DNA from 2 places in the Allobosea sp. TWI1241 genome. Region 1 is predicted to be linked to the other one. Evidence: predicted binding sites of a transcription regulator. Region 1 holds the regulator's gene; the other holds the start of a gene.
What was found. Region 1 encodes HrcA, which represses chaperone genes, less so after heat shock. Its sites were predicted from a motif close to GTTAGCACTCNCNNNNNGNGAGTGCTAAC; they were not measured.
Positions count from the first base shown of each region.

Region 1 (9,131 bases):
CGTTCGCTGCACGAGGAGGTCGACCTCCTCAAGCGCATGCTGCAGGAGTGAGCCCGGGCGCGGCGTTTCGCCTGTGAGAGAACCCGCCGGGCGCCCTTGCGCCCGGGACGGGGCTCCGGCAATGTCGCGGGCCCTCTTTCTCGCCGCGCGCCGATGGCGCGCGCGCCAGCACGCCAGATAGAGCCATGAAGGTTACAGTCGAACGCTCCACGCTCCTGAAATCGCTCGGGCATGTCCATCGCGTCGTGGAGCGCCGCAACACGATCCCGATCCTCTCCAACCTGCTGCTGCGGGCCAATGAGGAGGGGCTGAAGCTCAAGGCCACCGATCTCGACATCGAGGTGGTCGAGACCGTGACGGCCGAGGTGGTCGAGCCCGGCGCCACCACCGTGCCGGCCCACACCCTCTACGACATCGTCCGCAAGCTGCCCGACGGCTCGCAGGTCTCGCTCGAGACCACCGGCGAGAGCGGCCAGATGGTGCTGCGCTCCGGGCGCTCGCGCTTCACCCTGCAGACCCTGCCGGAGAGCGATTTCCCCGACATCACCGCCGGCGAGATGGCGCATCGCTTCGTGCTGCCGGCCGGCGAGCTGAAGCGCCTGATCGACAAGACCCAGTTCGCGATCTCCACCGAGGAGACGCGCTACTACCTCAACGGCATCTACCTGCACACGATCGAGGTCGAGGGCCGGCCGCTGCTGCGCGCCGTCGCCACCGACGGCCACCGCCTCGCCCGCGTGGACACCGCCGCCCCGCAGGGCTCGGTCGGCATGCCGGGCGTGATCGTGCCGCGCAAGGCCGTCGCCGAGATCCAGAAGCTGCTGGAGGATGGCGACAGCGAGGTCCGCGTCGAGCTCTCCGCCACCAAGATCCGCGTCGCCGCCGCCGCGGTGGTGCTGACCTCGAAGCTGATCGATGGCACCTTCCCCGACTATCAGCGCGTCATCCCGGCCGGGAACGACAAGCTGCTCACCGTCGACAAGGGCGATTTCGCAGCGTCCGTCGACCGCGTCTCGACCATTTCCTCGGAACGCGGCCGCGCCGTGAAGCTCTCCATGGCGGATGGGCGCATGACGCTGTCGGTCACCAATCCGGATTCCGGCTCGGCGACCGAGGAGATCGAGGTCGAGTACGAGGCGAGCCCGCTCGATATCGGCTTCAACGCCCGCTATCTGATGGACATCGCCGCCCAGCTCGACGGCGACACCGCCCTGCTGAAGCTCGCCGATCCCGGCTCGCCCACGGTGATCCAGGACCGCGAGGGCGCCGCCGCGCTCTACGTGCTGATGCCGATGCGGGTCTGAGCGCCGGCGCTCTTGACCGCGGTCGCGCAGCTCACCCTCCAGAACTTCCGCTCCTATGCCGCCCTCGATCTCGCGATCGAGGGGCGGCTCGTCGCGCTCTGCGGCGAGAACGGCGCCGGCAAGACCAACATCCTCGAGGCGCTCTCGCTGTTCGCGCCCGGCCGCGGCCTGCGCCGCGCCGATCTCGCCGAGATGGCGCGCCGGCCGGGCGAGGGCGGCTTTGCCGTCTCGATCGGCCTCGCCGAGGAGGGCGCGCGCCTCGGCATCGGGCTGGAGGCGCCGGACGCCGAGGGCAGGCGGGCCAGGCTGGCGCGCATCGACGGCGCCCCGGTGGGCTCGGCGCTCGCCTTCAGCGACCATGTCCGGCTGGTCTGGCTGACGCCTGATCTCGACGCGCTGTTCCGCGGCCCGGCCGGCGATCGCCGCCGCTTCCTCGACCGGCTGGTGCTCGCTGTCGATCCCGGCCATGGCAGCCGCTCGAACGCGCTGGAAAAGGTGCTGCGCACGCGCAACCGCCTGCTCGAGGAAAGCCCCGGCGAGCGGCGTTGGCTCGACGCGATCGAGCGCGAGATCGCCGAGCTCGGCGTGGCGGTGGCCGCGGCGCGGGCCGAGACGGTGGCGCGGCTCTCGGCCATCATCGCCGCGACGCGCGAGAAGGCCTCGCCCTTCCCGCATGCCGATCTCCGGCTGGAGGGCGAGATCGACGACCTCGTCGCCACCCTGCCGGCGCTCGACGCCGAGGACGCCTATCGCGAGCGCCTCGCTGCCATGCGCCCGCGCGACAAGGCGGCCGGGCGCACGCTTGCCGGCCCGCAGGCCTCCGATCTCGCCGTGCGCCACGCTGCTAAGGACATCCCCGCCGGCCAGGGCTCGACCGGCGAGCAGAAGGCGCTGCTGATCGGGCTGGTGCTGGCCCATGCCCGGCTGGTGGCGGCGATGAGCGACCTGCCGCCTCTGGTCCTGCTCGACGAGATCGCAGCGCATCTCGATCCGCGCCGCCGCGGCGCGCTCTATGCCGGGCTGGTCGATCTCGGCTGCCAGGTCTGGATGACGGGGGCGGACCCGGCGCTGTTCGGCGATCTGCCGGCGCAGGCGCAACGCCTGCTGGTCACGCCCGGCCGCATCGACCTGTTGCCCTGAGGCGTGGTCAGCGGCCGCCGGCCGCCGCGATCAGCGCCGCGACCGCGTCCTGCCCGCGCTGGCGGGCATGGGCCAGCGGGGTGACGCCGTCGCGATCGGCGAGATTGGGATCGGCACCGGCGGCGAGCACCAGCTTCGCGACGCTCTGATGGCGCGGGCCGCCATTGCCGAGGATCACGATCTCCAGCAGGCAGGTCCAGCCGAGATCGTTGACGTGGTTCACGTCGATGCCGCTGGTCAGCAGCAGGCGCACCGTCTCGACATGGGCGCGCTCGCAGGCCGGGATCAGCGCATTGCCGCCATAGCGGTTGCGCAGGGTGAGATCGGGCTTCAGCGGCAGCATGGCGGCGATGATCTCGCTGCGCCCGCTCGCCCCGGCCAGGAGCCAGGGCGTGTCGCTGTTGACGGCCTGGGCGTTGAGGTCGGCGCCGGCGGCGAGCAGCGCCTTGGCGATGGCGCTGCGGTTTTCAGCCACCGCCAGCAGCAGGGGCGTGCGCCCCTGGCCGTCGCGCGTATCCAGCGCGGCGCCGCTGCCGATGGCGCGCTCGATACCGGGAAGGTCGCCCGCGGCGACCAGTGCGTGGAGATCGTCGCCCGCCATGGCCTGCATCCCCGTCGTCAGCGTCAGGGCGAGCGCCAGCCAGGCGGCGGCCGGCCTCATCGCCCCTCGTCCAGGAGGCGCCCGACCACGCGGGCGGTGTAGTCGACCATCGGCACGATGCGGGCATAGTTCAGCCGCGTCGGGCCGATGATCCCGACCACGCCGACGATGCGCTGCTCGCCGTCGCGGAAGGGGGCTGCGACGATCGAGGAGCCCGACATCGAGAACAGCTTGTTCTCCGAGCCGATGAAGATGCGCACCCCGTCGCCGGCCTCGGCCCGCGAGAGCAGGTCGATCATCTCGGTCTGGGCCTCGAGATCGGAGAAGAGCAGCCTGATCCGCTCGAGATCCTCCTGCGCCCTGAGGTCGTCGAGCAGGTTGGCCTGGCCGCGCACGATCAGCTGGCGGTCGCCCGACAGGCCCGACGAGGTCGCGACCCCGCTCTCGACCAGTCGCGCCGTCAGCCCGTCGAGCTCGCGCTCCATCTCGGCGCGGCTCTCCTCGATCTCGCGATGCAGCTCGGCCAGCGTCTTGCCGGCGATGCGGGCGTTGAGGAAGTTGCCGGCCTCGACCAGCGCCGAAGCCGGCAGGCCGGGCGGCAGGGCGAGGATGCGGTTCTCGACCGTGCCGTCGTCGGCGACCAGCACGACGAGGGCGCGATGGGCGTCGAGCCGCACGAATTCGATATGGCGCAGGCGGGCGTTCGCCTTGGTGGTGACGACGACGCCGGCCCCGCGCGATAGGCCCGAGAGCAGCACGGAGGCTTCCGCCAGCGTGGCGTCGAGCGTGCGCTGGCTCGCGGCGGCGCGGATCTGTGCCTCGATGCGCGCGCGCTCGTCGCCCGTGAGGTCGCCGACCTCCATCATCGCGTCGACGAAGAAGCGCAGGCCCCGCTCGGTCGGCAGCCGGCCGGCCGAGGTGTGCGGCGCGTAGATCAGCCCGGCCATCTCGAGGTCGGTCATGACGTTGCGCACGGTCGCGGGCGAGAGCGACATCGGCAGCAGGCGTGCGATGTTGCGCGAGCCGACCGGTTCGCCGGTAGTCAGATAGCCGTCGACGATCTGCCGGAAGATCTCGCGCGAGCGCTGGTCGACCGCGACCAGACCGCCGGGCGGCTCCGGGGGCCGGTGCAGGCTCATGCGGGGACCGTGCGCTTGCAGGACATCGCCTTATTGTCCACGCGGCGGCGGCGCGATCAAGGGGCGCGGCGCGATGCGGAGGCTGCGTCGGGCTGGGCCTCGAACAGCGCCTGCAGATGCGCGACCGGCTCGCCGATGAAGGACTGCACCCCGACCGCGACCTGGCCGGGCTCCAGAACCTGCTCGAAGCTAGACAATCCGGCGAGCGGCTCGCGCTCATCGCCCCAGTAGACCTTGCACAGCTCCAGCGCCTCGCCGAAATGCCCGGCGCGCTCGCGCCCCAGCACCTGGTCGACATAGTAACCGTAGATCAGGTACTCCGAGAACCGGCGCATGCGCCCGATCGCCGAGACCCAGTCGCGCCCGGCGCGCTCGGCGATCAGCGCGAGCATCGCCACGACATGCTCGCGGCGCCAGCTCACCAGATTGTTGATGTAGTCGTCGCTCGGCATCGCCGGCGCAGGCAGGCCGAGCAGGCTGGCGGCGTTGCGGCACCAGGCGGCGTGCTCGGTCATCTCGGCCCGGATGTGGCCCGGCTTGACGTAGAGCCTGACCGCTTCGCCCTGCGACAGGCTGGCGAGGTCGAAGGGCCGCAGGAACATCATGTCGGAATCGGCGAAGATCACCACGTCTTCCGGCATGGCGAGCGGCAAGGCGAGCTTGCGCAATTGCTGCGCGTGCCAGCCGCGCAGCGGCGGCACGCCGCGGCGCAGCGCGCCGAGACCGGTCCAGACCCGGCGCCGGCCGAGGCTGAGCGGATCGGGCCGCGCCTTCAGCCAGGCGGGAAGCAGCGCCGATTCCGGTAGCACGGTGCGGCGCGGGCCGGCCAGCGGCTTGAACAGCGGAAGGTCGGCATCCTCGACCAGGAGGTAATGCGTGCTGTGGCCGGAGAGATAGCGGTCGATGCTGGCGCAGAGCAGGCGGCAGCGCGCGAAGTCCCCGGCATGGCTCGGCGTCGCGATGGCGTAGCTGCGGCTCATCGCCGGCTTCGGCCGGTGCGCAGCTTGTGGATCAGGACACGCGCCAGGAAGAGCGGATTGCCGACGACATAGCGCCGCCAGAGCCGGCGCGGCTCGCGCGCCAGCCGGAACAGCCATTCCAGCCGCAGGCGGCGCATCGTCTCCGGCGCGCGCGGAATGTCGCCGGCTATGAAGTCGAACAAGGCGCCGACACCGGCGGCGATGCTGCAATGGGCGGCGCTAAGATGCCGCGCAATCCAGCGCTCCTGGCGCGGATTGCCGAAGGCGACCAGCAGCAGGTCCGGCCGGGCATCCTCCAGCCGGCGCAGCAGCGCGGTTTCCTCGGCCTGCGAGAAATAGCCCGGGCCGAGCACGGTGAAGTCGTGTGCCGGATGGGCCTGGCGCAGCACCTCGGCCGCGCGCTCGGCGACGCCGGGCCGTCCACCGAGCAGGGCGACGCGGCGCCCGCGCGGCTGGGCCGCCAGCAGCGCCGGGATGAAATCGGTGCCGTTGAGATTGGCCGGGAAGCCCCTGCCGTGCAGCAGGCGCGAGGCGATGTCCATGCCGACGCCGTCGGGCAGGATCAGGAAGCCGGCGAGCTGCGCCCGCAGCGTCGCGTCGCGCGCGGCGTGGTTGACCAGATTGGCGTTCGAGAAGGCGAGGCGCAGGAAGCGGCCTTCGTCCATCGCCTCGGTCAGGCTCTGCACCGCATCGGCGCGCGACAGGGCCGCGACCTGGACGCCGGCGATGTCGCGCGGCGGTTCGGACGGGTGCGGTCCGCGCGAGCGGCCGAGCGTCGGGTGGGTCACGGAAAGCGCGTTCATCTTGGGGGCCCGCGGGGCTGCGCGTCGGCGCGCAGATCGCCCGTTGCCGCGCATGTGGGACGCGGGGCGCGCGGGGTCAAGGGCGGGTATGTACATGATGTCCACGTGGTTTCCAGAGCGTTGCGGCGGCTGTCCCGTTTCGGGACGGGCCTGGCGGCCTTCGCTGTCGCCTGGCGCTGGTCGCGCCGGTTTGCGTGCCGCTTCCGGTCAGAACGCCGTGGTGCCGCTCCGGCACCGGCTTTGCGCTGCGGCACGCAGGCGAGCCGACCGGGCAGGCGATTGTGCCGCTTCGGGTCGGTCGGGCCGGAACGGATCCTGTCATGACCACCCTCGACGACCTGCATTATCGCGGGAGCCTGCGGTCCGACGATCGCGCCAATGCCTGGCGGCACTGGATCGGCCCCGCCACCGCGCTCGTGGACCTGATGCTGGTGCTGGTCGTGGTCGGCCTGTCCTCGGTGGCCTATCACCTCGTGGCCTATGGCCATCCGGGCGCCTACCGGGTGACGCTCGAGCTCGCCTCGATGATCGCGGCGATCTTCGTGTTCATCAACGCGCTGCGGGGCCGCTACCAGCTCGCCAACTATCTTGCGGTGAAGGGGCAGATGCGCCAGGCCTTCGCGGTCTGGAACGTCACGATGGTCGCCTTCATCGCCTTCGTCTTCCTGGCAAAGGTCGTCGACCATTATTCGCGCGCCGTGGTGATCGTGACCTACCTCGCCGGCATCCCGCTGGTCGCCTTCGCGCGCTCGGGCATCGTCCGGGCGGTCTCTCTCGCCAGCAAGACCGGCCGCATCACCGCCGAGCGCGTCTTCCTGATCGGGCGCGAGGAGGAGGTGATGTCCTTCGTGGCGCGACACCAGCCCTGGAATGTCGGCTTCGCCATCGCCGACGTCGCCTTCCTGCGCAGCAACGACGCCCGCCGCATCAACGATCCGGCCACCGCCCTCGCCGCCGACCTCGCCAGCGCCGCGGCGCGCGCCCGCGCCCTCAAGCCCGACGCCGTCTTCATCGCGCTGCCCTGGTCGGACCAGGAGACGATCGACGCCTGCGTCGACGCCTTCATGAACCTGCCGGTCGCGATCCATCTGACGCCGGAGCGGGTGATGGACCGGTTCGAGAGCCCGCGCATCGTGCGCGTCGGCACGCTCGCCTCGCTGCGCCTGACTCGCCCGGCGCTCTCCTTGGCCGAGATCATGGCCAAGCGCGTCTTCGACGTGCTCGCCGCCAGCGCCATCCTCGTCGCCAGCCTGCCGCTGCTGCTGGTGGTCGCGCTCGCCGTGCGGCTGGAGACGCGCGGGCCGGTACTGTTCCTGCAGCGCCGCTACGGCTTCAACCAGCAGCCCTTCCGCATCGTGAAGTTCCGCACCATGACCACCACCGACGACGGCGAGGTGGTCAGCCAGGCCAAGCGCAACGATCCGCGCATCACCCGCGTCGGCGCGGTGCTGCGGCGCTACAATCTCGACGAGCTGCCTCAGCTGCTCAACGTCATCGCCGGCCAGATGTCGCTGGTCGGCCCGCGGCCGCATGCGCTCGCCCATGACCGCGAGTACCAGCTGAAGATCGCGCTCTATGCCCGGCGCCACAATGTCCGCCCCGGCATCACCGGCTGGGCGCAGGTCAACGGGCTGCGCGGCGAGACCGATACCGACGACAAGATGGAACGCCGCGTCGCCTTCGACCACTGGTACATCGACAACTGGTCGTTCTGGCTCGATCTCGGCATCCTGCTGCGCACCGTGTTCAGCCCCAAGGCCTTCCGCAACGCGCGCTGAGGCGGCGCCCGGCCCGGCCGGACGCAACCCCGCCCCGTGAAATGATGGCTTCGCAGCGCCGCCGTTTGCGCTAGGCTCCGCCCTGCCCGAAGGGAGGGGCGTCACTGCAATGAATCAAATCGATTTGAATGGTCGCGTCGCCGTCGTCACCGGTGGAGCGCAAGGCATCGGCCGGGCGGTGGTCGAGCGGTTCGTGGCCAGCGGCGCGCAGGTCGAGATCTGGGATCTCGACGGCGATCTGGCGGCGAAGTCCGCCGCGGAGATCGGCCAGGGCGTGACCGGCGTCGGCGTCGACGTCGCCGACTATGCCTCGGTCGAGTCGGCCGCCAAGGCGTTGGAGGCCCGCCTCGGGCGCATCGACATCATGGTCACCAGCGCCGGCATCGCCGGGCCGATCCACAAGACCTGGGAATACCCGCTCGACGCCTGGAACAAGGTGATGCGCGTCAATGTCGACGGCACGATGCATTGCTGCCGCGCCGTCATCCCCGGCATGATCGCGCGCAATTACGGCCGCCTCGTCCTCGTCGCCTCGATCGCCGGCAAGGAAGGCAACCCGGGCGCCTCGGTCTACTCGGCCTCGAAGGCGGCGGTGATCGCGCTGACCAAGTCGCTCGGCAAGGAGGTCGCCGACAAGGACATCGCGGTGAACTGCATCACCCCGGCTGCGGCCAAGACCCGCATCTTCGACCAGATCACCCAGCAGCACATCGACTACATGCTGGCCAGGATCCCGCGCGGCCGCTTCCTGCAGGTCGAGGAGGCCGCCGCCATGGTCGCCTTCCTCGCCTCGGCCGACAACAGCTTCACCACCGGCTCGGTCTTCGACCTGTCGGGCGGTCGCGCCACCTACTGACGGCGGCGTCCCGCTCGGTTGCGACGGATGGCGGAAGGGGCTGGCCACCGGCCGGCTCCCGATTCTAGGGTACCGGCATGAGCCCAGTCCTTCCTTCCGCCTCCGTCCTCGGCGCGCGCGCCTTCGCCGCGCTCGCCGGTCTCAACCGCTTCAGCGACGAGCCGGGCAAGCTGACCCGGCTCTATCTGTCGCCGGCCCACCGGCAGGCGGCGGAGTTCACCAAGGGCGCGATGGAGGTCGCGGGCCTCACCGCCTTCATCGACGCCGCCGGCTCGGTGCAGGGCCGCCGCGAGGGCCCGCGCCCCGGCCTGCCCGCCGTGGTCATCGGCTCGCATATCGACACGGTCCGCGACGGCGGCCGCTATGATGGCAATCTCGGCGTGATCGCCGGCATCCTCGCCGCCCAGGCCATCCGCGACGCCGGCATCGTGCTGCCCTTCGCGCTGGAGGTGGTGGCCTTCGGCGACGAGGAGACGGTGCGCTTCCCGACCTCGCTCTCGACCTCCTCGGCGCTCGCCGGCCATTACGAC
Region 1 is NZ_JBDJKW010000012.1:50,107-59,237, forward strand. Features, by position in the region: gene dnaA (chromosomal replication initiator protein DnaA) at 1-51, shown strand, start outside; gene dnaN (DNA polymerase III subunit beta) at 186-1,304, shown strand; gene recF (DNA replication/repair protein RecF) at 1,317-2,444, shown strand; gene ABE438_RS15415 (ankyrin repeat domain-containing protein) at 2,452-3,105, opposite strand; gene hrcA (heat-inducible transcriptional repressor HrcA) at 3,102-4,184, opposite strand; gene ABE438_RS15425 (DUF6492 family protein) at 4,241-5,164, opposite strand; gene ABE438_RS15430 (WecB/TagA/CpsF family glycosyltransferase) at 5,161-5,967, opposite strand; gene ABE438_RS15435 (undecaprenyl-phosphate glucose phosphotransferase) at 6,288-7,745, shown strand; gene ABE438_RS15440 (SDR family NAD(P)-dependent oxidoreductase) at 7,855-8,601, shown strand; gene ABE438_RS15445 (allantoate amidohydrolase) at 8,679-9,131, shown strand, end outside.

Region 2 (9,131 bases), on a different contig from region 1:
CTGGTGCGCGCGCCCGAGGCTGTGCGGGCCGCCGTCCCGGTCTTCGAGCCGCTGGCCGAGCCGCTGATGCGCGTCAGCGCCGGCGTCAAGGCGAGCTTCGACCCGCAGGGCATCTTCGAGCCGGGGCGGATCTATGCAGGGATTTGACGTGAGTTCGCGACTTTATCGCCTCTGTCCCAAAACCGGGGCCCGGCAGTTCGCTATCCGAGATGCGCAGGGGTTTTACGTTCTGGGTTCGCCGGCTCGGGGTGCGGAGAAGCACTACGAGAAGAACAAGGTACTCACGAAGAGTGAGGATGAGATGATCGATCTGGTGGCGAAGGGTTATTCGGTTCGCGTGAGAACGGACGCAGCGCCTTCGCTCGTCCGCTTAAATCTCCATCTGGATGGTGTGAAGTTCACATAAATGAAGACCAGCTTCACCCCCGAGCATCTCGCCTCCGATCCGCGCCTGCCGGCGTCGGAGAAGATCCTGCGCAGCTGCGTGCATTGCGGCTTCTGCACCGCCACCTGCCCGACCTATCTGCTGCTCGGCGACGAGCTCGATTCCCCGCGCGGCCGCATCTACCAGATCAAGGACATGCTGGAGAACGCCCGCCCGGCGACGGCCGAGGTGGTCAAGCATGTCGACCGCTGCCTTTCCTGCCTGTCCTGCATGACGACCTGCCCGTCGGGCGTGCACTACATGCACCTCGTCGACCATGCCCGCGCGCATATCGAGGAGACCTATGAGCGGCCCTGGCACGACCGGGTGCTGCGCCGGGTTCTGGCGGCGATCCTGCCCTATCCGGGCCGCTTCCGGCTCGCCATGCTGGCGGCCCAGCTGGGCAAGCCCTTCGCCGGGCTGCTCGGGGCGCTGCCGCTCGCCGGCACGCGGCTGAAGGCGATGCTGGCGCTGGCGCCGTCCGCGCTGCCGGGGCGCTCGGCGATGGAGGGGCCGCAGCGCTTCGTCGCCGAAGGCCCGCGCCGCAAGCGCGTCGCCATGCTGTCGGGCTGCGCCCAGCCGGTGCTCGATCCCGGCATCAACGAGGCGACGATCCGCCTGCTGACCCGCCATGGCGTCGAGGTCGTGCTGCCGAAGGGCGAGGGCTGCTGCGGCGCGCTGGTCCATCATATGGGCCGCGAGCACGACGCGCTCGCCTTCGCCCGCGCCAATATCGACGCCTGGACGGCCGAGATCGACGGCGAGGGACTCGACGCCATCCTGATCACCGCCTCCGGCTGCGGCACGACGATCAAGGATTACGGCTTCATGTTCCGCAACGAGCCGGCCTATGCCGCCAAGGCGGAGCGCGTCGCGGCGCTGGCCAAGGACGTGACCGAATTCGTCGAGACGCTGGAGATCGCGCCGGCGCGCGGCTTCGACCTCACGGTCGCCTATCACTCCGCCTGTTCGATGCAGCATGGCCAGCAGCTCAAGGACGGGCCGAAGCGCCTGCTCGCCCGCGCCGGTTTTCGGGTGAAGGAGGTGCCGGAGGGCCATATCTGCTGCGGCTCGGCCGGTGTCTACAACATCCTGCAACCCGAGATTGCCGAGCAGCTGCGCGAGCGCAAGGTCGGGAATATCGAGCGCACCCGGCCCGATCTCGTCGCCACCGGCAATATCGGCTGCATCACCCAGATCGCCAAGGGTTTCGCCGATCGCGGGGCGCGGACGCCGGTGCTCCACACCGCCGAGCTGCTCGACTGGGCGACCGGCGGGCCGATCCCAGAGAAGCTCGCCAACGCCGGGCTCGGCGAGGCGATGCCGGCGCCGCTGGCGGCGGAGTAGGGCGGGGCTCGCCCGGTCATGACGGGGGCGCGCACCGCGAAGCGGTTATGACCCCCGAGCCGCAGCAAGTCAGACCGGCCGCCAGGGCGGCCGGTCGTCCGGCTACATCACCACGACGCGGGCGCCGACGCGGACGCGGCCATAGAGGTCCATCACGTCGTCATTGGTCATGCGGATGCAGCCCGAGGACACCGCCTGGCCGATCGTGTGCGGCTCGTTGGTGCCGTGGATGCGGTAGAGCGTCGAGCCGAGATAGAGCGCGCGGGCGCCGAGCGGGTTCTCCGGGCCGCCGGGCATGAAGCGCGGCAGGTCGGGGCGGCGCTTCAGCATGCTTGCCGGCGGCGTCCAGCTCGGCCATTCGGCCTTGCGCGAGACGGTCTGCGTGCCCTTCCAGCTGAAGCCCTCGCGGCCGACGCCGATGCCGTAGCGCAGGGCGCGCCCGCCGGGCTGGACCAGATAGAGGAAGCGGCTGGAGGTATCGATCACCACCGTGCCCGGCCGCTGCGGCCCGTCATAGGCGACCTCCTGCTTCTGGAAGCGGGCGGGGATGGCGCGCTGGATCGGCGTGTCGGCCATCATCGGCTGGCCGAGCGAGGCGCTGCGGCGCTCCTGACGGGGCGACGGCGGCGGCGGATAGGCCTCGCCGCCATAGACGTCGCCACGCGAGATCTGCCCGCGCGAAACCTGCCCGCGATAGATCGGGTCGCCGTCGAGCGGCACCGGGGCCTCGTAGTCGGAGAGGCGGCGATAGCGCTGCGGCTGCTGGCCATAGGCCGGGCGCGAGGGCTGGTTGTAGACGGCGCGGCCGCGGCCGTAATCGCTCGGGTCCTGGCCCGTCATCAGCATCTCGATGAAGCCGCCGCCATATTGGCCGCGCGCCGCCTGGTCGACGGGCCGGCAATAGGTCTGGGCCAGCGCCGGCACGGCTGGCAGGAGCATGCCGGCCAGCGCCAGCGGAAGGATGCGGATCGCAAGCATGACGCAACTCTCTCGACGAAACCTGCCGGGACGCTGCGCTTATGGTTGAAATGAATGGTGAATCGCGGGCGCCCGAAGCGCTTAACCGCCCGAAATGCGGCGAAATCCCCGCATTAACCTTATCGAGCCGCAAGCAAACGCGGTAAACCGAACCTTGCGGCAGGCCGGCCTTCAGCGCTTGCCGCGGCGGGCCGAGCGCCAGCCGCGCAGCGCCGTGCGGCAGCCCGCCGTGTCGCAGGCGAGCAGCACGGCGACGTAGACCAGCGCGCCGAGAGCCGCCATCGCCGCGAGCTCGATCGCCGGCGTCATGGTGCGGCGCAGCGGCAGCAGGCAGGCGGCCATCGCCGCGGTGGCGAGGATCGGCGCCAGCAGCTCGCGTGCCGGGGGCAGGGCGGGCAGGCTGCGGAGCGCCAGCACGCCGGTGACGGCCAGCACGAGCAGGAAGGCGGCGACCTGGCCGATGGCGAAGCGCTCCGCCCCGAGTGCGCCGGCGCAGAGGATGACCGCCAGATTGAGCGCCAGCCCGGCGAGCGCGGCCAGGGTGACGAGCCCGGTACGCTTGCCGAGCAGGAAGACCGGGTAGAGCCCGGCGATGAACAGGCACAGCGCCAGGAAGCCCGGCAGCAGCAGGGTGAGATAGACGCCGAAGCGCCCGCGGAACTCCGCCGGCACCAGCAGCGCCTCGAAGGCCGGCAGCACGAGGTAAAGCCCGGCGGCGCAGGGCAGGGCGACCATCAGCACGATGACCAGATTGTCCGAGATGCGCCGCAGCGCCGCCTCGCGCCCCACGGTCTCGTCGAGCCGCAGCACCTCGCGCAGCAGCACGATCTCGAGGCCGGCGCCGAGCATGCCGAACAGGCGCAGGCCGAGATCGGCCGCCAGCGAGAACTGGCCGGCCTCGGCATAGCCGTAGCCATCCGCCATCAGCGAGCGGTTGATCAGCGGGATCAGCGAATAGATCGCGTTGGCGCCGACCAGCGGCAGCGCGTAGCGCGCGAAGTCGCGCGCCAGCGAGCGACGCCAGCCGCCGGGCAGGCGCGGCGCGTCAGCCAGCGCCCGGCGCACGGTGAGCAGGGCGGCCCCGACGCTGATCACGCTGCCGAGCAGCACGACCGCCGCGTCGCGCGTCCACCAGGCCCCGCCGACCATCAGCACCAGCGCCAGCAGGTTCTTGACCATGACGAGCCGCGCGTAGGCGGCGTCCATGAAGCGGGCGCGGGCGATGGCGCCGTGATAGTCGAACAGACCGGCGCCGATGCCGGCGGCGACGGCTGCCGCCACCAGCATGGTCGGCAGGCGGAAATCGACGCCGGAGGCGACCGCGGCGAGCAGGATGCCCGCCAGCGCCAGCGTCATACCCGCCAGCAGCAGGTCCAGCGTCGCGCGGATCTCGGGCTGCTCCAGCCGGGCCTTCTGCGAGTAGAAGCGCACCGCCGAGATCCGGATCCAGTCGAGCAGCGCGGTGTTGAGCAGCACAACGATCGCCGCGCCGATGGCGTAGCGGCCGAACTCGGCCGGGCCGAGGAAGAAGGCGATCAGCAGCCCCAGCGCGAAATTCAGCGCCGAATTGACGATGAAGGGCAGGATGACGCTCATGCGGGGGCTCGCCGAACGCCGGCAGACCCATACCATGCCGGGCCGCGGCGCGAAAAGCGGGCCAGTTCCGCTGCGCGGGAAGCATGGGGGAGGGGCGAGACGGACATCTATCCACCCTAGCGCAATGGTCCTAATCGCTCGTTCATGACGCCTCCTACGCTTCGCGCCGTGACCGATGAGGATTCAGAGCCGCTGGCGGCGCTGATCGCCGCGAGCTTCGCCGAATATCCCGGCTGCCTGTTCGACTGGTCGGAGTTCCCCGAGCTGCGCCGCCCGGCCTCGCATTATGCGGCGCGCGGCGGCGCGCTCTGGGTGGCCGCCATCGAGAACGGGCGCATCGTCGGCTCGCTTGCCGCCGTGCCGGTTCCTGAGCAGGGCGCGGTCGAATTGTTCAAGGTCTATGCCGATCCGGCCTATCGCGGCTCCGGGCTCGCCCAGGCCCTGTTCGGGCGGGCGCTCGCCTTCGCCGCGGAGCGCGGCATGGCCGAGCTGATGCTCTGGTCCGACACGCGCTTCACCCGCGGCCACCGCTTCTACGAGAAGCTCGGCTTCCGCCGCTGGCCGGGCGAGCGCTACCTGGCCGACGTCTCCGCCAGCTGGGAATACCACTACCGCAGGCCCGTCGCCGCCGAGGCACCATGACCCTGCCGGCCCCGCTCCTCGCCGTCCTCGGGATCGCCTTGCTGACCGGTATGGACGCCGTGGTGAAGGGGCAGATGCAGCAGCATCCCTTCATCGTCGCGCTGTTCATGCGCTTCGCCGCCGGCAGCGTCTTCGCGCTGGCCGCGGTGGCGATCACTCGCCCGCCGGCGCCGACGCGCGCCAGTGTCATGGGCAATCTGGCGCGGGTGCCGGTGGTGGTGATGACAGCCGGCTCCTTCTTTTACTCGGTCTCGGTGCTGCCGCTGGCCGAGGCGCTGACGCTCTCCTTCCTCGCCCCGGTCTTCGTCGCCCTGATGGGCACGCTGATGCTGGGCGAACGGCTCGACAGGCGCATCCTGCAGGCGCTGGGCTGCGGGCTCGCCGGCATGCTGGTCATGGTCTGGCCGCGGCTGCAGGGCGAGGTCTCGGGCGCCGGCCTCGGCGTCGCCGCGGCTTTGTTCTCGGCCGTGACCTATGCCTTCAACCTGGTGCTGCTCCGGCGCATCGCCCTGCGCGAGCGGCCGGCGGTGATCGTGCTGTTCCAGAACGCCGGGCCGGCGCTGTGCCTCGCCATCCCCGCCTTCCTTTACGCGGTGCCGCTGAGCGGGGCCGATCTCGTCGCCTATGCGCTGGCGGGCGCGCTCGGCGTCGCCGGGCATTTCCTGCTGACGACGGCCTTTGCCCGCGCCCCGGCCTCGCGGCTTGCGCCGATCGAATATACCGCGCTGATCTGGGCGAGCCTGCTCGGCTGGCTGCTCTTCGCCGAGGTGCCGCCCTGGACGACCTATGCCGGCGCGGTGCTGATCGTCGCCGGGGCGGTCGCGGTCAGCCGGCGCTGAGGCGCAGGCGACGTCAGCCGCAAATTCGCCGGTTTCGCCGGGCTAGAGCTCGGCGAACCATGCAGAGGCGAGACCGCCTGAATACGGCAGGGGCAGGGTCGGGGCAGGGGGCAGGCGATGACGGCATTTCCCTTCCTCACGGCCTAAGCGGAGATGCGGCGCGCCCCTTCCCCGCGGAACGGCCTCGACGCGTGCGCCATCGGTCTCGCCCTCTTCCTTCACGCCGCCCTGCTCGGCGCCCTCATGCTGGCGGCACGTCCTTCACGCTTCGAGCCGATGCCGGAGGAGGCGATCGAGTTGGAACTCCTCAGCCCCGCGCAACTGCCTCTCTCCGCGGCGCGCCCGGCCCCGATGGCTCCGGCCGCCGTCGTGCCTTCCCCCGCGCCGCCGGAGATGCCGGCTCCGGCCCCGGAAGCCGCCGCGCCGGCCCCCGCGCAACCATTCGACACGATGGTCGAGGCGCGGCAGCTCATGTCGGCGGATGTGCTGGCCCATCCGCGCAGCCGCGAGGCGCGGGAGAGCCTGAAGCGGCTCGATCACGCCGAGCGTGTCGAGCAGATCTGCAACCTCGAGGCGATGAGCCAGATCCGGGGCTGGAATGGCGCCTTCGAGCCCGACCGCGTCGTCGCCTTCGCATTGGAGGATGTGCATCTGTCGCGCGCCGGGCTGGAGGCGAACGGCGCCGCCTTCCGCAGCCGACGGCGCTGGTACAGCCTGCGCTATCGCTGCGAGGTGACGCCGGATGGGACAAAGGTCGCCGGCTTCCGGTTCAGCGCCGGCGACGCGATCCCCCGGGAGCTATGGGCCTCGCTCGGGTTGCCTCCCGTGCATTGAGCGGCAAGGGCCGCATCCGCCCTCAGCCCGCTGGCTTCGCGCCGAAGATCATGCAGGTCTCGGTCCCGTGCGCCAGCAGCTTGCCCCGTGCATCGAGGAGCCGGCTCTCGCTGGTCGCGATCGAGCCGCCGCGATGGATGACGCGGCCCTCGCAGCGCACCGGCCCGCCATCGGGCAGCACCGGGCGCACATAGTTCAGCTTCATCTCGAGCGTGGTGTAGCCCTCGCCGGCCGCGAGCGTCGCATGGACGGCGCAGGCCATGGCGGAATCGAGCAGCGTCGCGGTCCAGCCGCCATGCACCGTGCCGAGCGGGTTGAGGAAGCGTGCGCCGGGCTGGCCGGTGAAGACCACGGCCCCTTGCGCGACCTCGCTCAGGGTGAAGTCGAGCGTCTCGGCGATGGGCGGACCGGGGTGGCGCCCTTCCAGCATGGCGCGCAGGAAGCTCAGCCCGTCCTCGGCGAGCAGGACATCGCGGCTGACGACGCCATAGGCAGGCTGCATCGCGGAAACTCCCTCATCGTGTATCTGCACGTTATGAGGTGCCGACGCGCAGCGTCAAGGCGGAGGCTCAGCCGGCTGCGTCGGGCGCGGGCAAGGGCGCGACGTCGCGGATGGCGCGGCGGATGGCGCGCAGCCCGTCGCGCGTCTCGCTCCAGCGCTCGCTGCCTAGCGCGGTCTCGATCCGCTCCTGCGCCAGGCGCCAATAGGGGATGGCGTTCTCGATCGCGGCGCGGCCCTTCTCGGTGACGAGATAGGTCTGTGCGCGCCCCTTGCACTCGCAGCGCTCGATCAGCGCCTCGGCGGCGAGCAGCTGGAGGTTGCGCGTGAGCGAGGTCCGTTCCAGCGCGAAGCGTTCCGCGAGTTCGGTCACCGAACGCCACTGCCCGGTCGAGAGTGCCGAGAGCAGCACGAACTGGGTGATCTTCAGCCCGCTCGGCCGCATCGCCTCGTCATAGGCGCGGGTGACGGCGCGCGCCGTCATGCGCACATGCAGCACGACGCAGGACCGGCCGATATCGTCGAGGCGGGGATCGGGGATGGGGGTGGTCATCGCCACAGGATAGCCGGTTTGTGCGGCTACCGCAGCAGGACAAGGCGCCTATCCCCGCGCCGCTAACCTTTGCGCGCGGCGCTCCTTGACTCCCCCACGGGGGCGACCTATCTCCCCGACGTCGCTTGGCACTCGATGATCGAGACTGCTAACAGACATCCAGCGGGACGCCTCCCGGTGAGGCACCGTCAAGAATTTACGAGCGAGAGGAAGACAGAACCATGAAGTTCCGTCCGCTGCATGACCGCGTTGTGGTCCGTCGCCTTGATAGCGAAGAGAAGACCAAGGGCGGCATCATCATCCCCGATACCGCCAAGGAAAAGCCCCAGGAGGGCGAGGTGGTCGCGGTCGGTCCGGGCGCCCGTGATGAGGCCGGCAAGCTCGTCGCCCTCGACGTCAAGCAGGGCGATCGCGTCCTGTTCGGCAAGTGGAGCGGCACCGAGGTCAAGATCGACGGCCAGGATCTCCTGATCATGAAGGAATCCGACATCATGGGCATCGTCGGCTGATCAGCCCGCAGACCGCCCTTCCGTAACGTTCAATCAGGAGTAGTCTCATGGCTGCCAAAGAAGTTCGCTTCTCCACCGACGCCCGCGACAAGATGCTGCGCGGCGTGGAGATCCTCGCCAACGCCGTGAAGGTCACGCTGGGTCCGAAGGGCCGCAACGTCGTGATCGAGAAGTCGTTCGGCGCTCCCCGCATCACCAAGGACGGCGTCACCGTCGCCAAGGAGATCGAGCTCGCCGACAAGTTCGAGAACATGGGCGCCCAGATGGTGCGCGAAGTGGCCTCGAAGCAGAACGACGCCGCCGGTGACGGCACCACCACCGCGACCGTGCTGGCCGCCGCCATCGTCCGCGAGGGCTCGAAGGCCGTCGCCGCCGGCATGAACCCGATGGACCTGAAGCGCGGCATCGACCTCGCTGTCGAGGCGATCGTCGCGGATCTGCAGAAGAACTCGAAGAAGGTCACCTCCAACGCCGAGGTCGCCCAGGTCGGCACGATCTCCGCGAACGGCGACAAGTCGGTCGGCGAGATGATCTCGACCGCGATGCAGAAGGTCGGCAACGAGGGCGTCATCACGGTCGAGGAGGCCAAGACGGCCGAGACCGAGCTGGACGTCGTCGAGGGCATGCAGTTCGACCGCGGCTACCTCTCGCCGTACTTCATCACCAACGCCGAGAAGATGGTCGCCGAGCTCGAGGATCCCTACATCCTCGTCTTCGAGAAGAAGCTGTCGTCGCTCCAGGCGATGCTGCCGATCCTCGAGGCCGTCGTGCAGACCGGCAAGCCGCTGCTCATCATCGCCGAGGACGTCGAGGGCGAGGCCCTGGCCACGCTCGTCGTCAACAAGCTGCGTGGTGGCCTGAAGATCGCCGCCGTCAAGGCTCCGGGCTTCGGTGATCGCCGCAAGGCCAT
Region 2 is NZ_JBDJKW010000005.1:124,610-133,740, reverse strand. Features, by position in the region: gene ABE438_RS08855 (FAD-binding protein) at 1-147, shown strand, start outside; gene glcF (glycolate oxidase subunit GlcF) at 407-1,771, shown strand; gene ABE438_RS08845 (L,D-transpeptidase) at 1,874-2,749, opposite strand; gene ABE438_RS08840 (lipopolysaccharide biosynthesis protein) at 2,921-4,345, opposite strand; gene ABE438_RS08835 (GNAT family N-acetyltransferase) at 4,514-4,987, shown strand; gene ABE438_RS08830 (DMT family transporter) at 4,984-5,826, shown strand; gene ABE438_RS08825 (DUF930 domain-containing protein) at 5,980-6,660, shown strand; gene ABE438_RS08820 (PaaI family thioesterase) at 6,683-7,162, opposite strand; gene ABE438_RS08815 (MarR family winged helix-turn-helix transcriptional regulator) at 7,230-7,712, opposite strand; gene groES (co-chaperone GroES) at 7,934-8,221, shown strand; gene groL (chaperonin GroEL) at 8,269-9,131, shown strand, end outside.
Region 2: a site for HrcA is predicted at 7,837-7,865, ahead of groES (co-chaperone GroES). Genes of this name have one in related genera too.